DNA from 2 places in the Streptosporangium sp. NPDC048886 genome. Region 1 is predicted to be linked to the other one. Evidence: riboswitches for the same ligand, from Rfam matches in the RefSeq annotation. Region 1 holds a riboswitch; the other holds the start of a gene.

What was found. Region 1 has a riboswitch for glycine ahead of gcvT (glycine cleavage system aminomethyltransferase GcvT). Riboswitches for the same ligand answer to the same signal wherever they lie in the genome.
Region 2: linked by a shared signal. The riboswitch ahead of gcvP (aminomethyl-transferring glycine dehydrogenase) and the one ahead of gcvT (glycine cleavage system aminomethyltransferase GcvT) in region 1 are both predicted to bind glycine.

What each region holds. Positions count from the first base shown of each region.
Region 1 is NZ_JBVJHH010000014.1:46,796-56,328, reverse strand. Features, by position in the region: gene ACZ6R6_RS19015 (glutamine synthetase family protein) at 1-1,231, shown strand, start outside; gene ACZ6R6_RS19010 (aldehyde dehydrogenase family protein) at 1,234-2,580, shown strand; gene ACZ6R6_RS19005 (3-oxoacyl-ACP reductase) at 2,586-3,350, shown strand; gene ACZ6R6_RS19000 (gamma-glutamyl-gamma-aminobutyrate hydrolase family protein) at 3,489-4,184, shown strand; glycine riboswitch at 4,273-4,371, shown strand; glycine riboswitch at 4,372-4,466, shown strand; gene gcvT (glycine cleavage system aminomethyltransferase GcvT) at 4,500-5,585, shown strand; gene gcvH (glycine cleavage system protein GcvH) at 5,585-5,974, shown strand; gene ACZ6R6_RS18985 (L-serine ammonia-lyase) at 6,054-7,430, shown strand; gene ACZ6R6_RS18980 (hypothetical protein) at 7,699-7,848, opposite strand; gene ACZ6R6_RS18975 (hypothetical protein) at 7,947-9,533, shown strand, end outside.
Region 2 is NZ_JBVJHH010000044.1:41,346-50,878, reverse strand. Features, by position in the region: gene ACZ6R6_RS39415 (FMN-dependent NADH-azoreductase) at 1-310, opposite strand, end outside; gene ACZ6R6_RS39410 (hypothetical protein) at 837-1,238, opposite strand; gene ACZ6R6_RS39405 (TetR/AcrR family transcriptional regulator C-terminal domain-containing protein) at 1,389-1,994, shown strand; gene ACZ6R6_RS39400 (DUF5999 family protein) at 2,382-2,573, shown strand; gene ACZ6R6_RS39395 (alpha/beta hydrolase family protein) at 2,574-3,182, opposite strand; gene ACZ6R6_RS39390 (hypothetical protein) at 3,295-3,651, shown strand; gene ACZ6R6_RS39385 (tetratricopeptide repeat protein) at 3,699-4,481, opposite strand; gene gcvP (aminomethyl-transferring glycine dehydrogenase) at 4,600-7,455, opposite strand; glycine riboswitch at 7,613-7,704, opposite strand; gene ACZ6R6_RS39375 (MerR family transcriptional regulator) at 7,720-8,340, opposite strand; gene ACZ6R6_RS39370 (bifunctional nuclease family protein) at 8,485-8,955, opposite strand; gene ftsR (transcriptional regulator FtsR) at 9,035-9,533, opposite strand, start outside.

The DNA.
Region 1 (9,533 bases):
CTTCTTGGAGGAGGTGCTGCACCACGCCTCCGAGGGCTGCAACTACCTGCTCGCGGTGGACGTGGACATGAACACGGTGGACGGCTACGCCATGTCGTCGTGGGAGCGGGGATACGGCGACTTCGTGATGAGACCCGACCTGTCCACCCTGCGCCGGGTGCCGTGGCAGGAGGGCACCGCCCTGCTGATGGCCGACCTGGTGTGGGAGGACGGCTCGGACGTGGCCGCCTCGCCGAGGCAGATCCTGCGCCGCCAGCTCGACCGGCTGGGCGAGCGGGGCTGGGGCGCGTCCGTCGGGACCGAGCTGGAGTTCGTGGTCTACAACGACACCTACGAGCAGGCCTGGCGGCGCGCGTACCGGGACCTGACCCCGGCCAACCTCTACAACGTCGACTACTCCCTCCTGGGCACCGCCCGGGTCGAGCCGCTGCTGCGCAGGATCAGGCTCGGCATGGAGGGCGCCGGGATGTACGTCGAGTCGGCCAAGGGCGAGTGCAACCTCGGCCAGCACGAGATCGCCTTCCGCTACGCCGACGCCCTCACCAGCTGCGACAACCACGCCGTCTACAAGAACGGCGCCAAGGAGATCGCCTCCCAGGAGGGCATGTCGCTCACGTTCATGGCCAAGCCGAACCAGCGCGAGGGCAACTCCTGCCACATCCACATCTCCCTGCGGGACTCCGCCGGGGAACCGGTCATGGCCGGGGACGGGCCGTACGGGCTGTCGGAGACCGGGCGGCGCTTCATCGCCGGGCAGCTGGCCTGCCTGCGCGAGCTGACCCTGCTCTACGCCCCGAACGTCAACTCCTACAAGCGCTACGTGGCGGGCAGCTTCGCCCCCACCGCGGTCAAGTGGGGGGTGGACAACCGCACCTGCGCGCTGCGGCTGGTCGGCCACGGGCCGTCGCTGCGGATCGAGAACCGGGTGCCCGGCGGCGACGTCAACCCCTACCTGGCGGTCTCGGCCCTGATCGCCGCCGGGCTGTACGGCATCGACAACGGGCTGCCGCTCCAGGAGCCGTTCACCGGCAACGCCTACGCGTCGGGCGCGGAGACCGTGCCGCACACGCTCCGCGGCGCGCTGGAGCTGTGGGAGGGCTCCGACAAGGCCCGCGACGCCTTCGGCGAGGACGTCGTGGCGCACTACGCCAACAACGCCCGGGTCGAGCTGGCCGCCTTCGACGCGGCGGTCACCGACTGGGAGCTGTTCCGGGGATTCGAGCGGATGTGAACATGAAGATCATCAATCCGGCGACCGAGGAAGTGGTCGCCGAGGTCGAGCCGGTGGACGCCGCCGAGGTGGACCGGGCGGTGGAGCGCGCCAGGCGCGCCTTCGCCACCTGGCGCGCCGTCGGCCCGGGAGACCGGGCCCGGCTGCTGCGCGCCTTCGCCTCCCTGGTGGAGGAGCACGCCGAGGAGCTGGCCCAACTGGAGATCGCCAACTCCGGGCACACGGTCGGCAACGCCCGCTGGGAGGCGGGCAACGTCCGTGACGTGCTGAACTTCTACGCCGGGGCGCCGGAGCGCAACCACGGCAGGCAGATCCCGGTGGCCGGCGGGCTGGACGTCACCTTCCAGGAGCCGCTGGGCGTCGTCGGCGTGATCGTGCCGTGGAACTTCCCGATGGTCATCATGACCTGGGGGGTGGCCCCGGCGCTGGCGGCGGGCAACACCGTGATCGTCAAACCCGCCGAGTGGACGCCGCTGACCGCCCTGCGCCTGGCCGAGCTGGCCCTGGCGGCCGGCCTGCCCGAGGGGGTGCTCCAGGTCCTGCCCGGGACCGGGGAGGTGGCCGGGGCCCGGCTGGTCGACCACCCGGACGTGGCGAAGATCGTGTTCACCGGTTCGACCGAGGTGGGCAAGGAGATCGCGGCCAAGTGCGCCGGGCAGGTCAAGCGGATCACCCTGGAGCTGGGCGGCAAGAGCGCCAACGTGGTCTTCGCCGACGCCGACCTGGACAGGGCCGCGGCGACCGCGCCGTACGCGGTGTTCGACAACTCGGGGCAGGACTGCTGCGCGCGCTCCCGCATCCTGGTGGAGCGCACCGTCTACGACGACTTCCTGGCGCGGCTGGAGGCGGCGGTGCTGAAGGTCCGGGTCGGCGACCCCCGTGACGAGGCCACCGAGATGGGGCCGCTGATCAGCGCCGAGCACCGCGACCGGGTGGCCTCCTACCTCACCGGGCCGGTCCGCCTGCAGGGCCGGTGCCCGCAGGGGCCCGGGTTCTGGTTCCCCGCGACGCTGCTGACCCCCGACAGCCTCGACGACCCGGCCTTCACCGAGGAGATCTTCGGGCCGGTGGTGGCGGTGGTGCCGTTCGACGACGAGGAGCACGCCGTACGGATCGCCAACGACACCAGATACGGCCTCAGCGGGTCGATCTGGACCAGGGACGTCGGCCGCGCCCTCCGGGTGGCCCGGGCCGTCGAGGCGGGCAACCTCAGCGTGAACTCCCATTCGAGCGTCCGCTACTGGACCCCGTTCGGCGGCTTCAAGCAGTCCGGCCTCGGCCGGGAGCTGGGCCCCGACGCCCTGACCGCGTTCACCGAGACCAAGAACGTCTTCATTTCGGAGGATTGACAGCCATGCAGCGTTTGCAGGACCGGGTCGCCGTCATCACCGGCGCGGGCAGCGGGATCGGCCTGGCCACCGCCCGCCGGTTCGCCCAGGAGGGCGCCCGCGTCGTGTGCGTGGACCTGGACGAGTCGAGCGGGTCGGCGGCCGCGGCCGAGGTGGACGGCCTGTTCGTCAAGGCCGACGTCACCAGCGAGGACGACGTCGTGCGGATGTTCCGGACCGCCTTCGACACCTACGGCAGCGTGGACATCGCCTTCAACAACGCGGGCATCTCGCCGCCGGAGGACGACTCGATCCTGGAGACCGGCATCGACGCCTGGCGCCGGGTCCAGGAGGTCAACCTCACCTCGGTCTACCTGTGCTGCAAGCACGTCATCCCCTACATGCGGCGCCAGGGCAAGGGGTCGATCATCAACACCGCGTCCTTCGTGGCCGTGATGGGCTCGGCCACCAGCCAGATCTCCTACACCGCCTCCAAGGGCGGGGTGCTGGCCATGTCCCGCGAACTCGGGGTGCAGTTCGCCCGCGAGGGCATCCGGGTCAACGCGCTCTGCCCGGGGCCGGTCAACACGCCGCTGCTGCAGGAGCTGTTCGCCAAGGACCCCGAGCAGGCGCAGCGCCGCCTGGTGCACATCCCCACCGGCCGCTTCGCCGAGGCCTCCGAGATCGCCGCGGCGGTGGCGTTCCTGGCCTCGGACGACGCGAGCTTCGTCACCGGCTCGGAGTTCCTGGTGGACGGCGGCATCTCGGGCGCCTACGTCACCCCGCTGTGACCGCCGCGGCGCCCGGCGGCCGGGACCGCCCGCGGGAGGGCCCCGGCCGCGTCTGCCCACCCCATCCCCTCCGCCCCCGATAACGTGCCGGGACGTGGGCGGAGACCCCACGTCCCGGCGTCCGGCAAGAAAGAGATCATGTCCCGTCCCGTCATCGGCATCACCTGCTACATCGAGCCCGCCACGTTCACCGTCTGGGAGATGCCCACCGCGCTCCTGCCGTACGGCTACGTCGACCACGTGGCCCGCGCCGGCGGGCAGCCGGTGATCCTGCCGCCGGTGGGCGACCCCGCGGCGCTGGTCGGGCGCCTGGACGGGCTGATCCTGGCCGGCGGCGGGGACGTCGACCCGGCACGGTACGGCCAGGTCCCGCACGAGCGGACCGGCCACGTCCGCGGCTTCCGCGACGACGCCGAGTTCGGGCTGGCCCACGCGGCCCTGGAGCGCGGCATCCCGCTGCTGGGAGTCTGCCGGGGCCTGCAGGTCCTCAACGTCGCCCTCGGCGGCAGCCTGCGCCAGCACCTGCCCGACGAGGTCGGCCACAGCGGGCACGCCCCGGCCCCCGGCCGCTTCGGCCGGATGCCGGTACGGCTGACCCCCGGGAGCCAGATCGCCAAGATCCTCGACACCGAGACCGCGGACGTGGCCCACTACCACCACCAGGCCGCCGACCGGCTGGGCGCGGGCCTGACCGTGACCGCCCACGCCGAGGACGGCACGGTCGAGGCCGTGGAGCTGGAGGGCCACCCGTTCGCCCTCGCCGTCCAGTGGCACCCCGAAGCCGACGACGAGTGCCTGCTGTTCGAGGAACTGGTACGGCGCAGCCGCCCCTGACCGGCGCGGCCGTCCCGGGCGGCGAGAACACGAGCCCGGGGGATTTCGCTCGGCCGGTGCGGGCGGTTAGGCTGGTCACGACACCGATGAATCCCGCGCGGGAGAGCGTCCTGACATCCAGGCCAGGACCCCTGAAGGAGCAAGCCCTCCCCGCGAACCTCTCAAGGCAAAGGACCGTGCGGGTAGGTGGCCTCTGGAAAGCAGGTCTCGCGGCCTCGCCGAAGGTGAAAGTCCGGTAAAAACCGGGCGAAGCTCTCAGGCATCGATGACAGAGGGGGAGGATGCTCTCATCTGACCCCTGCCTGAGGTGCGAACATGTCCCGACCTACGCCGCTGCGCGGTGTCCACGAGGCCCTCGGCGCGACGCTGACCGATTTCGCGGGCTGGCTGATGCCGCTGCGCTACGGCAGCGAGTCCACCGAGCACAACGCGGTCCGCCAGGCGGCGGGCCTGTTCGACCTGTCCCACATGGGCGAGATCTTCGTGACCGGCCCGCAGGCCGGCGAGGCCCTCGACTACGCGCTGGTGGGTTACCTGTCCGCCCTTGAGCCGGGCCGCGCCCGCTACACGATGATCGTCTCCCCCTCCGGCGGCGTGCTGGACGACCTGATCGTCTACCGCCTGGCCGACGAGGAGTTCATGGTCGTCGCCAACGCCTCCAACTACCCGCGGGTCGCCGCCGAGCTCACCGAGCGCGCCAAGTCCTTCGACGCCGCCGTGGACGACCGCTCCGAGCAGTACGCGCTGGTCGCGGTCCAGGGCCCGCGCTCGCGCGCCATCATGGGCGAGGTCACCGACGCCGACCTCGACGGGCTGAAGTACTACGCCGGCCTGCCCGCCACCGTGGCCGGCCGCGAGGCCCTCATCGCCCGCACCGGATACACCGGCGAGGACGGCTTCGAGCTGTTCGTCGCCGCCGCCGACGCAGAGCCGCTCTGGGCCGCGCTCACCGAGGCGGGCGCGGCGCACGGGCTGCTGCCGGCCGGGCTGTCGGCGCGCGACACCCTCCGCCTGGAGGCGGGCATGCCGCTCTACGGCAACGAGCTGTCGGCCGATCTCACTCCGTTCGACGCGGGGCTCGGCCGTGTGGTGAGGTTTGACAAGCCGGGCGACTTCGTCGGCCGGGCCGCCCTGGAGCCTCTCAAGGACGTCCCGCCGACCCGTCGCCGGGTCGGACTGGTCGCGACGGGCCGCCGGGTGCCCCGGCACGGGTACCCGGTGGTCTCCGAGGACGGCGCCGTCGTCGGCGAGGTCACCAGCGGGGCCCCCTCCCAGTCACTGGGCCGGCCCATCGCCATGGCCTACGTGGACAACGGCCTGTCCACCGGCCTGGCGGTGGACATCCGGGGTAGTCGCGAACCGGTCGACGTCGTCGACCTGCCTTTCTACAGGAGGAAATAATGAGCAGCATTCCCGATGACCTGCACTACACCAAGGAGCACGAGTGGATCGCGGGCATCGATGACGGCCTGACCCTCACCGTGGGCATCACCGCCTACGCCGCCGAGGCGCTGGGCGACGTGGTCTACGTGCAGCTCCCCGAGGCCGGGGCGACGATCTCCGCCGGCGACGCCGTCGGCGAGGTCGAGTCGACCAAGTCGGTGAGCGACATCTTCGCGCCGGTGGGCGGTGAGGTCGTCGAGGTCAACCAGGCCGTCGTGGACGACCCGTCCCTGGTCAACAGTGACTCCTACGGTGATGGCTGGCTGTTCCGCGTCCGTCTTGAGGGCGACGCCGACGACCTGCTGTCCGCCGAGGAGTACGCCGCGCTCACCTCGGGTGAGTCCTGAAATTTCTCCTCTTGCGCCGTGATCACGCGCACCACCGGGTGCGCGTGGTCACGGCGATGTGAAGGCAGGGACCAGATCAATGGCGATCAGCGTCTTCGATCTCTTCAAGATCGGAATCGGCCCGTCCAGCTCGCACACCGGCGGGCCGATGGCCGCCGCGCACAAATTCGCCCGCGGCCTGGAGCAGGACAGGCTCCTGGAGAAGACCGCCCGGGTCGAGGTGATCCTGTACGGATCGCTCGGACTGACCGGCAAGGGCCACGGCAGCGACAAGGCCGTCCTGCTGGGCCTGTCGGGTGAGAAGCCCGAGCTCGTGGACGTCGACACCGTCGACGACCGGCTGGCCGCCATGCGCGCCTCCGGGACGATCTCCCTGTACGGCTCCCGCGAGATCCCCTTCGTGGTCGGCGAGCACCTCGTGTTCGAACGCAAGATCTCGCTGCCGCACCACCCCAACGGCATGCGCTTCATCGCCTTCTCCGAGACGGGCGAGCAGCTCCGCGAGAAGGTCTACTACTCGGTGGGCGGCGGCTTCGTGGTGGACGAGAACGCCACCGGCGCCGACCGGATCAAACCCGACGACACCGTCCTGCCGCACCCCTTCACGACGGCCGCCGAACTGCTCGCCCACTGCACGGAGACCGGCCTGTCGATCTCCGGGCTGATGCTGGAGAACGAGAAGGCCTTCGGCCGCTCGGAGCAGGAGATCCGCGACCAGCTGCTGCACCTGTGGCGGGTCATGGCCGAGTGCGTCCGGCGCGGCACCGCCAAGGAGGGCGTGCTGCCCGGCGGGCTGAAGGTCCGGCGCCGGGCCCACCAGCTCCACCGGCGGCTGCAGAGCGAGTCCCCGGAGAAGGACCCGCTGCAGACCATGGACTGGGTCTCGCTGTACGCCCTGGCGGTGAACGAGGAGAACGCGGCGGGCGGCCGGATCGTCACCGCCCCGACCAACGGCGCCGCCGGCATCATCCCGGCCGTGCTGACCTACTACGACCGCTTCACCCCCAAGTCCGACGACGACGGCGTGGTCCGCTTCCTGCTCACCGCGGGGGCGATCGGCGTGCTGTTCAAGGAGAACGCCTCCATCTCCGGCGCCGAGGTCGGCTGCCAGGGCGAGGTCGGCTCGGCCTGCTCCATGGCCGCCGCCGGGCTCACCGAGGTGCTGGGCGGCACCCCGGAGCAGGTGGAGAACGCCGCCGAGATCGGCATCGAGCACAACCTGGGCCTGACCTGCGACCCGATCGGCGGACTGGTGCAGATCCCGTGCATCGAGCGCAACGCGGTGGCCTCGATCAAGGCCATCACCGCCGCCCGGATCGCGCTGCGCGGCGACGGCCGCCACTTCGTCTCCCTGGACAAGGCCATCAAGACCATGCGCGACACCGGCCGCGACATGCTCGACAAATACAAGGAGACCAGCCGCGGCGGCCTGGCCGTCAACGTCATCGAATGCTGAACCGGCCGGGCGGCGGACAAGGGCCGGGCGGACGTTCCGTAACGGGCCCGGCCACGGCTGCGAGCCACGGCTGAGCGGGCGCGGCTCTCCGGGTCACGGCAGCCCGGGTCACACCTGAGCAGGTCACACCTGAGCGGGCACGGCCGGCCGGATCACGGCTGAGCGGGCGCGTCTCTCCGGGTCACGGCTGAACGGGCGCGGCTCTCCGGATCACGGCTGAACGGGCGCGGGTCTCCGGATCACGGCTGAACGGGCGCGGGTCTCCGGATCACGGCTGAACGGGCACGGCCGGCCGGATCAGCGGCTCCATAAGGTAGCTGTGGTCCCGGTCCGGCCCGCCGTGGATGACCGGCAGGGTCCGCGCCGCGAGCCCCCCGACTTCTCGGGTGAACAGGTCGATCGGCACGAGCTTCATCATCTCGTACAGGATCGCCCCCTCTCGCGCCTATGCTGGGTGGCTCGTCACGGGGGCTCCTGTCGTGGAGCCCGCCTGCCTCGGAGACTCGGGAGGTCCTGGTGCCAGCGGGAGAACGTCCGGCGAGCCGTTTCCTCCGCCTCTCCGGCACCCACGGGCTCTTCCTGACCGCCCTGCTGGCCGGCGCCGGGCTCCGGGTCCTGGCCGTGCTCGGCTACCGGCCGGCCCTGTGGTTCTGGGCCGACTCCTTCGTCTACCTCAACGCCGGACTCGACCCCCGCCCCATGGAGTCGCGCCCCTCGGGCTACTCCCTGTTGCTGTGGACGCTGCAGCCGCTGTCGAGCGTCCAGGCCGTGGTCGTGCTCCAGCACCTGCTCGGCCTGACCATGGCCGTCTGCGTCTATCTCCTGCTGCGCCGTCTGGGCGGCCTGCCGGGATGGGGGGCGACGCTCGCCGCGCTGCCGGTGCTGCTGGACGTCCACCAGGTCCAGCTCGAACACCTCGTCATGGCCGACCTGCTGATGGAGTTCCTGGCGGTCCTGGCGGTCACGCTGCTGCTGTGGCGGCGCCGGCCGCCGGTGTGGGCCGCCCTCCTCGCCGGGGCCCTGCTGGCCGCGGCGACCGTCACCCGGACGATGGGGCTGCCGCTGACCGCCGTGGTGCTGGTCTGCCTGGTGATCGGCCGCGCCGGCTGGAAGGCGGTCACCGCCACCGCGCTGGCCGCCGCGATCGGCCTGGGCGCCTACGCCACCTGGTTCAGGTCCGAGCACGGCGACTACGGGCTCACCCGGGGCAACGCCTTCCTGTGGGCGCGCACGGCGACCTTCGCCGACTGCGCGAAGATCAAGCCCACCGGGCCGGAGGCCGCGCTCTGCCTCCCCGGCCCGGTGAGCGAGCGCAGACCCCCGCCCGTATACATCTGGGACGGCGCATCGCCGCTCAACAAAGTCAAGGGCACCTGGGCCGAGCGCGACAGGCTCGCCGGCGACTTCGCCGTCCAGGCCATCAAGGCGCAGCCCCTGGACTTCCTCCGGGCGGGCCTGACCGACGTGGCCCACATCTTCGACTGGACCCGCCGGGTCTATCCCACCCCCGGCCCGCAGAGCGCCTACGTCTTCCCTGACACGGCCCGCCCCTTCCCCAAGGGGACCGCCTCCCAGGGGAGGACCGCCGAGGAGGTGACCACGGCCTACCAGGGCGTCTCCGGCGCGCCCTCCCTGGTCGAGCCCTATGCCGGCTGGCTGCGGGCCTACCAGGAGCACGGCTTCCTGCGCGGCCCGTTCCTCGCCGCGATCCTGCTGGCCGGCCTCGCCGGCGTCCTGTTCCGTCTGCGGGACCTCGGCGGCGCCGTGCTGATGCCGTGGGCCGCCGGCACCGTGCTGCTGGTCCTGCCGCCCTTCATCGCCGCCTTCGACCACCGCTACGTGGTGCCCGCCCTGCCGCTGGCGTGCCTGGCCGCCGGACTGGCCTTCGGCACCCGGCGACGGCCGTCAGCGGCGCCTGACGTGCAGGCGGACGGAGGCCCCGAGCCCGTCGTCGCCGACCGTCCTGCGGACCTTGCCGACGGCGTCCTTGTTCAGCCGGGCCACGAGTTTGGCGACGTCCGCCTCTGGCCCGCAGCTGATCCCGATCCGCAGCCGGTCGCCCGCCACCGCCCTGACATGGATGCGCCTGAGCCCTTCGACTTC
Region 2 (9,533 bases), on a different contig from region 1:
CGATCAGCACGACGTCGGCGGCCACCAGTTCGGCGAGGAGCGGTTCGATGATCGCCCAGGCCTCTTCCTGGGCCGGGGTCCGCACCGCCTCCCGGTAGCGGCCGATGTCGGTGATGCCGTAGGCCATGACGTTGTCGCAGATCTCCGTCCAGGCCTGCCCGATGTGCGGGACGGGGTCGGCCGCGAGGTCCCGGTAGGTGTATCCGCCCCCGGGATTGGCGGCGCGCCATGCCCCGGCGAACGCCTCCGACAGCTCGCGGGAGAAGGACGTGCGACGGGCGCTGGCGTCCAGGTGCAGCAGGTGGCTCATGGCTCTCCGTTCCATCAATAAGTGGACGTTATGTCCGCTTAGCATCGTAACGTCAAGCGGACATCATGTCCACTTAACTGCTCGGAGACCTCGCCCCTGCCGGCCGAACATGGAGTGAAGGCGCAGAACGGGATCACGGCCTCGCCCTGCGTGACGTGGGCGGTCGCGGCGGCGACGGAGCCCACCGGGCACGGCGTAGGCGGTCGCGGCGACGGAGCTCGCCAGGCACGGCGTAGGCGGTCGCGGCGGCGACGGAGCTCGCCGTACAGCCGGCCTCGGCGACTCCCCGGTTCAGGATCTGCGGTTCGGGATCTGCGGTTCGGGATCCGCCCACCGGCCGCCTCCTGCAGGACAGCGGCAGGTCGCGGGCCACGGCGTCGTGGCGCCGCCCGTACGGCGAATGCGTCTTCTCGGCCGGGAACGGCGACACACGCGTGCCCGCCTCGGGCACGCCGGAAAAACACGACACCCGCCGCGCGGTCGCGCGGCGGGTGTCGTGGAGAAACAGTCGCCCGAGAGGGCTCGGTCAGCGCGCGGCGGCGGTGACCGGACGCGGGACGCGGGCGATGCCGGTCAGGCGGTTCTGCTCGCGGAGGGTGCGCAGGCGGTCGACCTCGGCGGTCCACTCGGCGCCCTTCGGGGTGGCCCTGCCCTTGCGGCGGCGGATCCGGTCCTCGTAGGACTTCACGCCGAACGTCGCCCGCTGGTTGGCCTCGGCGGCGCGCAGCGCATCGGTCAGGGCCTTGTCGAAGGCCCGGCCCGCGGCCCGGAGCTCCTCGGGGGAGGCCGCGGCGGCCTGGACCCGGCGGAGCTCGGCCTCCGCCGCGCGCGCCTTCTCCAGGAGCTCGGGGAAGCTCTTCCCGACCTCCTGGTCAGCGTGGTAACGGACCTCCGCCTCCCGGCTCACGCTCGGTCGGAAAAACGCCATCGTCTGCCCTCTCCCATCCATCGCCGGGCATTCCCCGGCAGATCACAGCCCGTAGCCTACGCCGTCCGCTCCCACCCCACACACTCAGGCGCCGCCCTGCCCGGCGCGTCCGCCTTTACGCAGTAAGGTTCGGAGTGGCAGGATGTCCCCATGCCTGCCAAGCGACCGCCCATCCCGCTCTCCAGAGAGCGCATCATCGAGGCTGCCCTGCACATCGCCGACAGCCAGGGGCTGCGGCGGCTGACGATGCGGCGACTGGGCGACGCGCTCCAGGTCGAGGCGATGGCCATCTACCACCATCTGCCGCGGGGCAAGGACGCCCTCATGGACGCGCTCGCCGAACACGTCACCACCGTGCACGCCGAGCCGGGCCAGACCTGGCAGGACAGCGCGAGGGCGTGGTGCCGAGCGAGCCGGGCCGCGCTGCGGGAGCATCCGGGGGTGCTGGCGCTGGCGCTGACCAAGCCGGCCAAGGGCCGCGCGGCGATCGCGGTGCGGGAGCAGACCGACCAGCTCGCCGACGCGGGGCTGCCCGACGCGGCGCGGGCCGTGCGGGCGATGCGGGCCTACGTCTTCGGCGCGGTGGCGGTGGAGGTGCAGCAGTCCGGCTGGGCCGAGCCGGCGGGCGATGACGACGAGCCGTGGCGCCCGCCGTCGCAGGGCGGTGGCAGCCCGGCGGCCGACGACGACTTCGAGCTGGGCCTGGAGGCGCTCCTGGCGGGTCTGACCAGGTCAGGTGGCGTCAGAAAGTCGTAACCGATCGTTTACCGGCCCGGCGGCGTGTCGCACTTGGCCGGTTATCCGGCTATGAGGCATGCTGTGCTATAGGTCACACCCCCGAAGATCCCCTTCAGGACTCACCCTTTTCACGTCCGCAAACAGTCCTAACGGGCTATGTCGCCGGGTGCGACCAGATCCCACACTTGTGCGTGCGGTCAGATCGCACGCTCGAGGGTGTGATCCGACCGTATGTTTGATCTGCTTGATGTGCGGGCCTCACCCAGCCCGAGGCGCGCATGGCCATATGTCAATCCAGATGCTCCTCCCCCCGTCACAGGTGGGAACGGAACCCATCGGGACGGTGCCCGCCGGCCTCCGATGCGGATTCCGGTGAGCCGACAAGAGAGATCCGGAGGCACGCCGATGTGCCCGCACCAGCCGTCCTGCCCGTCCGCCGAGGCGCTGGACCGCGAAGCCGCCCGCACGATGGCAGCCCACCCCGAGCAGGGTTGGAGCCTGCTCTGCAACGGTGTGGTGCTGTTCGAGGACACCGGCGAGCTCCTGCCCGACGGTGCCGTCATCGAGCCGCACCGGCCCCTGGCCGGCGTCGCCTGATCATCGCGCCGGGCGCGGCCGCATCCTCGCCCCGAGCCACTCCGCGACGATCTCGCCTACGCGGGCGGGGTCCTTCTTGAGATCGTGACCCTCCCCCGGCAGCACCGCCAGGCGCGCGGCGTCCGCCACCTCGGGCACGCCGAACGGGTCGCGATCTCCGTTCACCACCAGCACGTCCACGCCCGCCGCGCGCAGCTCCCCGGCGCGGGAGCGCTCCGGCCTGCCCGGTGGATGGAGCGGGAAGGCCAGCGCGACGACCGCCTCGGCCCCGACCTCCAGGGCCGTACGGCAGGCGACCCGGGCCCCGTTGCTCCGCCCTCCCTGGACGAGCGGCAGCCCCGGACAGCGCTCCCGGAGCCCGGCGACCAGCGCCACCCATGCCTCGTCCTGCTTGACCGCCGAGCCCGGGGCCCGGGCCCCCCGCAGCCGGAACGGCTGGAGCACGCGGGCCACCGTCCCGCCGATCCCCGTCACGGCCTCCCGTACGGCCAGCAGGTCCGGAGCGTCCACTCCCCCGGCCGAGCCGTGGGTGAGCACCAGCAGGAAACGCGGGTCGGTGACCTCGTCCAGCTCCGCCAGGGCCGGGCCGTGCGGGGTCATGATCTCCATGGCAGGGGCCGTGCTCCGGATGGACACAGATCTAGTCCTAACGGCTGATGCCAGCGGCCGCGTGCGGGCGGAGAATCGGGACGTGCAGGATCACCAAGATATCCGACAGGACATGCGCGCCACCATCGAGGCCCGGCGGGAGCTCGGTCCGGAGTATGAGAGCGCGCTGGTGGAGGCGTTCGTCGAGCGTCTCGACGCGAGCATCGCCGCCCGCGTGCGGGCCGAGATGCACCTCGCCGGAGGCCACCCCCACCCGGGCCGCTACTCGGAGCCCCACCCCGGGCACCCGCCCCGGCAGCGGAAGGGAAGCTCCTCCACCGCGATCGCGCTGGGCTCGATGGGCATCGGCATCCCGCTGACCGCCATCGCCGCCGGCGAGGCGGGCACCGCGGGCCTGCTGCTGGCCTGGGGCGGCATCGTGGTGATCAACATCGCCCACGCGATCAGCCGCTGGCGCGGCCGCGACTGAGCCCGGCGGGCCGGCGGAGCCGGCCCGGCAAGAGATCGGCGGGGGGATCAGGCGCCGCGGTTCAGCCTGAGGCGGACGTCCTCGGCGAGCCGCTCGTCAGGGCTGTCCAGGCCATAGCGCCAGACCTGTTCGGCGTCCTCGTCACGGCCCCGCAGCGGGAGGGTGCGGGCCAGCAGCTCGATGGCCAGCGCACCGGTCTCGGCCTCGCCGCCCTCCTCGACCGCCCCGGCGAACTCCGCGCACGCCAGCTCCAGATGCACGATGCCGAGCAGGACCCGGAGCCTGGGCACGTCGGCCACCTCGGCCACCGAGAGCGCCTCCAGGAGCACCTCGACGGCCTCGCCCGCCTCCCCCTCCTCCATCAGCAGCTCGGCCAGCCCCTGGGCGGCGTGGGAGGCGATCTCCGGGTGGGCGGTCTCCAGCGCGGCCCGCAGGGCCTCCTCGGCCTCCTGCCGCCCCTCCGCGAGCCTGGCCAGCGCCATGTACGCCAGCGGGAGGTAGGTGGGGTTCCCGACGCCGAGGGCGGCCTGCCAAGCGGCCCGGGCCTGGTCGGGCAGGTCCTCGCGCTCGAAGCTGCGGGCGAGCAGGCAGGCGGCCTGCGCGGCGAACTCCGGATGCCCGGTCACCAGCGCGGTGCGGGCCGCGGCCCGGGCGCCCGCCACGTCTCCGCGCTCCTGGAGCACCACCGCCAGCCCCACCGCCGCCTGCGCCCGGTCGGGCTCGGCGGGGTCGGCGGCCAGCGCTGTGAAGATCGTTGCCGCGCCGTCCAGGTCGCCGCTCTCGGCCAGTCTCCGCGCGGTGTCCAAGGGGTGCGTGTCCACCTCTGGCATGTAGGGTCCTCCCGGGTAAAGGAATGCCCCGAGCCTAACGACTCGGGGCCACACCCGTCCCCCACATATGGGACGAATACGGCCCGCGCCGGGAGGGCGCGGGCCGCGGGAGTATCGGTCAGTCCTCGTAGGCCTCAAGCGGCGGGCAGGAGCACACCAGGTTGCGGTCGCCGTAGGCCTGGTCGATGCGGCGGACCGGCGACCAGTATTTGCCCTCGCGCACCGACGGCAGCGGATAGGCCGCCTCGGTCAGGGTGTAGGGGTGGTCCCACTCGCCGGTGAGCAGGCAGTCGGCCGTGTGCGGGGCGTTGCGCAGCGGGTTGTCGGTCCTGTCGTAGGCCCCGGAGGCGACCTTCTCGATCTCGCCCCGGATCGCGATCATCGCGTCGCAGAAGCGGTCGAGCTCGGCCAGGTCCTCGCTCTCGGTCGGCTCGATCATCAGCGTGCCGGCCACCGGGAAGGACATGGTCGGCGCGTGGAAGCCGTAGTCGACCAGGCGCTTGGCCACATCGTCCACGGTCACGCCGGTCTCCTTGGTGATCTGGCGCAGGTCGACGATGCACTCGTGGGCGACCAGGCCGCCGCGGCCGGTGTAGAGGACCGGGTAGTGCGGGGCCAGCCTGCGCGCCAGGTAGTTGGCCGACAGGATGGCCTGCTCGGTGGCCGCCGTGAGGCCCTCGGCGCCCATCATCCGGATGTAGGCCCAGGAGATGGGCAGGATGCCCGCCGAGCCGTACGGCGCGGCCGAGACCGGGCCGACCGCCGAGCCGTCGCGCAGCGGATGGCCGGGCAGGTAGTCGGCCAGGTGCGCGCGGACCGCGACGGGCCCGACGCCCGGACCGCCGCCGCCGTGCGGGATGCAGAAGGTCTTGTGCAGGTTCAGGTGGGAGACGTCGGCCCCGAACTCACCCGGCTTGGCCAGGCCGACCAGTGCGTTGAGGTTGGCGCCGTCGACGTAGACCTGGCCGCCGGCCTCGTGGACCCGCTCGCACACCTGGGTGATGGTCTCCTCGTAGACGCCGTGCGTGGAGGGGTAGGTCACCATGATGGCGGCGAGCTGGTCGCGGTGCTTGTCGATCTTGGCTTCGAGGTCGGCGAGGTCGACGTTGCCGTTGTCGTCACAGGCGACCACGGCGACGCGCATGCCCGCCATGACGGCGCTGGCGGCGTTGGTGCCGTGCGCCGAGGACGGGATCAGGCAGACGTCGCGTCCGGACTCGCCACGCGCCTTGTGGTAGGCGCGGATGGCCAGCAGACCGGCGAACTCGCCCTGGGAGCCGGCGTTGGGCTGGATCGACACCGCGTCGTAGCCGGTGACCTCGGCCAGCCAGCCCTCCAGCTCCTTGATCAGCTCCAGGTAGCCCCCGACCTGATCCTCCGGGGCGTAGGGGTGCAGCCCGGCGAACTCCGGCCAGGTGATCGGCTCCATCTCGGTGGTCGCGTTGAGCTTCATGGTGCACGAGCCCAGCGGGATCATCGACCGGTCGAGCGCGATGTCCTTGTCCTGGAGCCTGCGCAGGTAGCGCAGCATGGCCGTCTCGGAGCGGTGGCTGTGGAAGACCGGGTGCGTCAGGTAGTCGCCGGTGCGCGCCAGCGCGGCGGGCAGCGCGTCGTGCGCGGCGGCGTCGAGGTCGGTCAGGACGGCGCCGCTGACCTCGAAGGCGGCCAGGACCTGCTCCAGGTGGATGAGCTCGGTCTTCTCGTCGCAGGTGACGCCCACGTGGTCGGCGTCGACCAGGCGCAGGTTGACCCCGTTGTCGCGGGCGGCGGCGACGATCTGGGCGGCGCGGCCGGGCACGCGGGCGAGCACGGTGTCGAAGAAGTCGTCGTGCACGACCTCGACACCGCCGTGGCGCAGGCCCGCGGCGAGCACGACGGCGTGCCGGTGGATGCGCCGGCCGATCCGGCGCAGCCCCTCGGGGCCGTGGTAGACGGCGTACATGCCCGCGATCACCGCGAGCAGGACCTGCGCGGTGCAGATGTTGCTGGTCGCCTTCTCGCGGCGGATGTGCTGTTCGCGGGTCTGCAGCGCGAGCCGGTAGGCGGGGCGCCCGTCGGCGTCCTGGGAGACGCCCACCAGGCGGCCCGGCATCTGCCGCTGCAGGCCGTCGCGGACGGCCATGTAGGCCGCGTGCGGGCCGCCGAAGCCCAGCGGGACGCCGAAGCGCTGCGAGGAGCCGATCGCGATGTCGGCGCCGAACTCGCCGGGCGCGGTGAGCAGGGTGAGGGCGAGCAGGTCGGCGGCGGCGACCACCTGGGCGCCGCGCGCGTGGGCGGCCTCGGCGATGGAGCGGAAGTCCCTGACCCGGCCGCTGGCGCCCGGATACTGCACGAGCACGCCGAAGCACTCGGGCAGCTCGCCGGTGAAGTCGCTGTCGACCAGCTCGATGCCGAGCGGCTCGGCCCTGGTGCGCAGCACGGCCTTGGTCTGCGGCAGCGCGTCGGCGTCCACGACGAACACGTTCGACGCGGCGCGGCCGGCGCGGCGGGCCAGCGTCATCGCCTCGGCGGCGGCGGTGGCCTCATCCAGCAGGGAGGCCCCGGCGACGTCGAGCGCGGTCAGGTCGGAGACGACCGTCTGGAAGTTGATCAGGGCCTCCAGCCGGCCCTGGGAGATCTCCGGCTGGTAGGGCGTGTAGGCGGTGTACCAGCCCGGGTTCTCCAGGAGGTTGCGCCGGATGACGGCCGGGGTGATCGTGTCGTGGTAGCCCAGGCCGATCATCGAGGTGAGCACGGCGTTGCGCCCGGCCAGGGTGCGCAGTTCGGCGATGGCCTCGGGCTCGCTCGCCGCCGGTGGCAGGCGGAGCCGGTCCTTGGCCCGGATCGCCTCGGGCACGGCCACCGCGACCAGGTCGGCGGTGGAGGCGAATCCGACCGCCTCGAGCATGCGGGTCTGGTCGGCGTCCGCGGGCCCGATGTGGCGGGTGGCGAACGGCGGAGGGGTGAGCTCGCTGAGCGGTGACAGATCGGTCATGGAAAGCCTCCCGAGGCGGTGGAGACCGGCGCTGGGCGCGGGCGTATGCCGGATCTCCCCCTCTGTCATCTCGACCTGAGAGCTTCACCTCCCCAGCGGGGAGGCTTTCACCGTCGGTGAGATACGCCTGGCGGACGCACCTGCTTTCCAGAGTCGCCTCGTCCGTGCGGTACAGGGTGCCTGAGAGATTCCGGGGAGGTTGCTCCTTCGGCGCCCCGATCATGTCGGGGTCTCTCCCGCACAGGGTCAGCAGCAGAGCTAACTTTACCCCGTGCGCCGGGCCCTGCGACGACGGGCCAGCTCATCTGCGTGGTGATCGCCTAAAGGGCCCTGGCCGGCCTCCGCCCGCTCACCGGGGAGATCCGCCAGCGAACCCTCGACCTCCTGCCACACCCGGCCCAGGGCGATGCCGAAGACTCCCTGCCCGCCCTGGAGCAGGTCGATGACCTCGTCGGGCGAGGTGCACTCGTAGACGCTCACCCCGTCGCTCATCAGCGTGATCTGGGCGAGGTCGCTGACGCCGCGGTCACGCAGGTGCTGTACGGCGATGCGGATCTGCTGGAGGGAGACGCCGGTGTCGAGCAGCCGTTTGACGACCTTGAGCACCAGGATGTCGCGGAAGCCGTACAGGCGCTGGGAGCCGGAACCGTGGGCGGCCCGCACGGTGGGCTCGACCAGTCCGGTGCGCGCCCAGTAGTCCAGTTGCCGATAGGTGATATCGGCCGCCGCGCAGGCGGTGGGGCCTCGATATCCGATGTCGGCGGGCGTTCTCACCGGCTGCCCGTCGAACAGCAGACCCTCTTCACCCGCGCGCTGACGTGCCGACTGGCGCCGTTCCGGGTCATCCTGATCGGCGTTTCTACCCTCGCCGCTGCTGACCGCCACGCGGACCTCCGGCTTTCTCTCATCCCGCGGCCTGATCTGGGGGTTTACGCACAGCCGTGGGTTTCACTTGCACCGTAGGACTGGGGCCAAGCTCAGTCAACGACCCCACCCGGCGCGTCGTGAAGCGTAAATGCACCGAAATTCCTACCCTGCGCGACCGAAGTCCTCGGGCGTGATTGTGTCAAGGAACTCCCTGAACTTCTCCACCTCGTCCTCCTGGTCGTCGGGGATGATCACCCCGGCCTCCCGGACCACGTCCTCACTGGCGAAGATGCGCGCGCCGGTGCGGAGTGCCAGGGCGATCGAGTCCGAGGGGCGGGCACTCACCTCGACCCCGTTGGAGAACACGAGATCGGCGAAGAAGATCCCGTCGCGGAGGGCGACGATGTTCACCGTGCTCAGCCGGACGCCGAGCGCGTCGAGAACGTCACGGAACAGGTCATGGGTCAGGGGCCGCGGCGGCGGCTCCTCGGCCTGAGCCATGGCGATCGCGGTCGCCTCTGTCATGCCGATCCAGATCGGCAGATAACGCTCCCCATGTGCCTCCTTCAGCAGAACAATTGGCTGGTTGGAGGGCATCTCAACCCGAACGCCCACGACCTCCATCTGCAACACGGGCTGCTCCGTCTTCGCTGGATTCCGACCGGTTTGTTCAACGTAACACTCGTGGGGGTACGAGTGCCTGGTCAGGTTGTCACCGGCCCAGCACCCCACGCACGCCGGAACGTACCAGCGAGGCGTGCAATTCCAGCAGGAGGCCGGAAATCTCCCGGGCGGTCTCGTCGGCCTGGTCGATGGCGCCCGGCCCGCGGCGGCGCAGCAGCGGGGCGATGGCCTGTTCCACCAGCCCGGCCTCGCGCTCGGCCGCGGCCTTGACCGCCCGCAGATGGCGGGCGTGCAGCCCGAAGGCGGCCAGTGCGCCGACGCTGCGGGCCACGGCCAGGGCCTCGGCGTCGTAGTAGCGGGCGACCGCGGCCAGCAGGCCGTAGTCCTCCAGCTCGGTGAGGGTCTCCTCGCTGAGCTCGGCGGCGGCGAGCAGCTCCTCACGGGTGAGGCGGACCTGGGAGGGCGCGTCGTCGGGGACGGCGCGCGGGCGGGCCACCGGCCGTTCCTCACGGTCGGCGGCCTCGAGATGATCTTTGATCACGCGCAGCGGCAGGTAGCGGTCACGCTGCTCGCTGAGGATGTAGCGG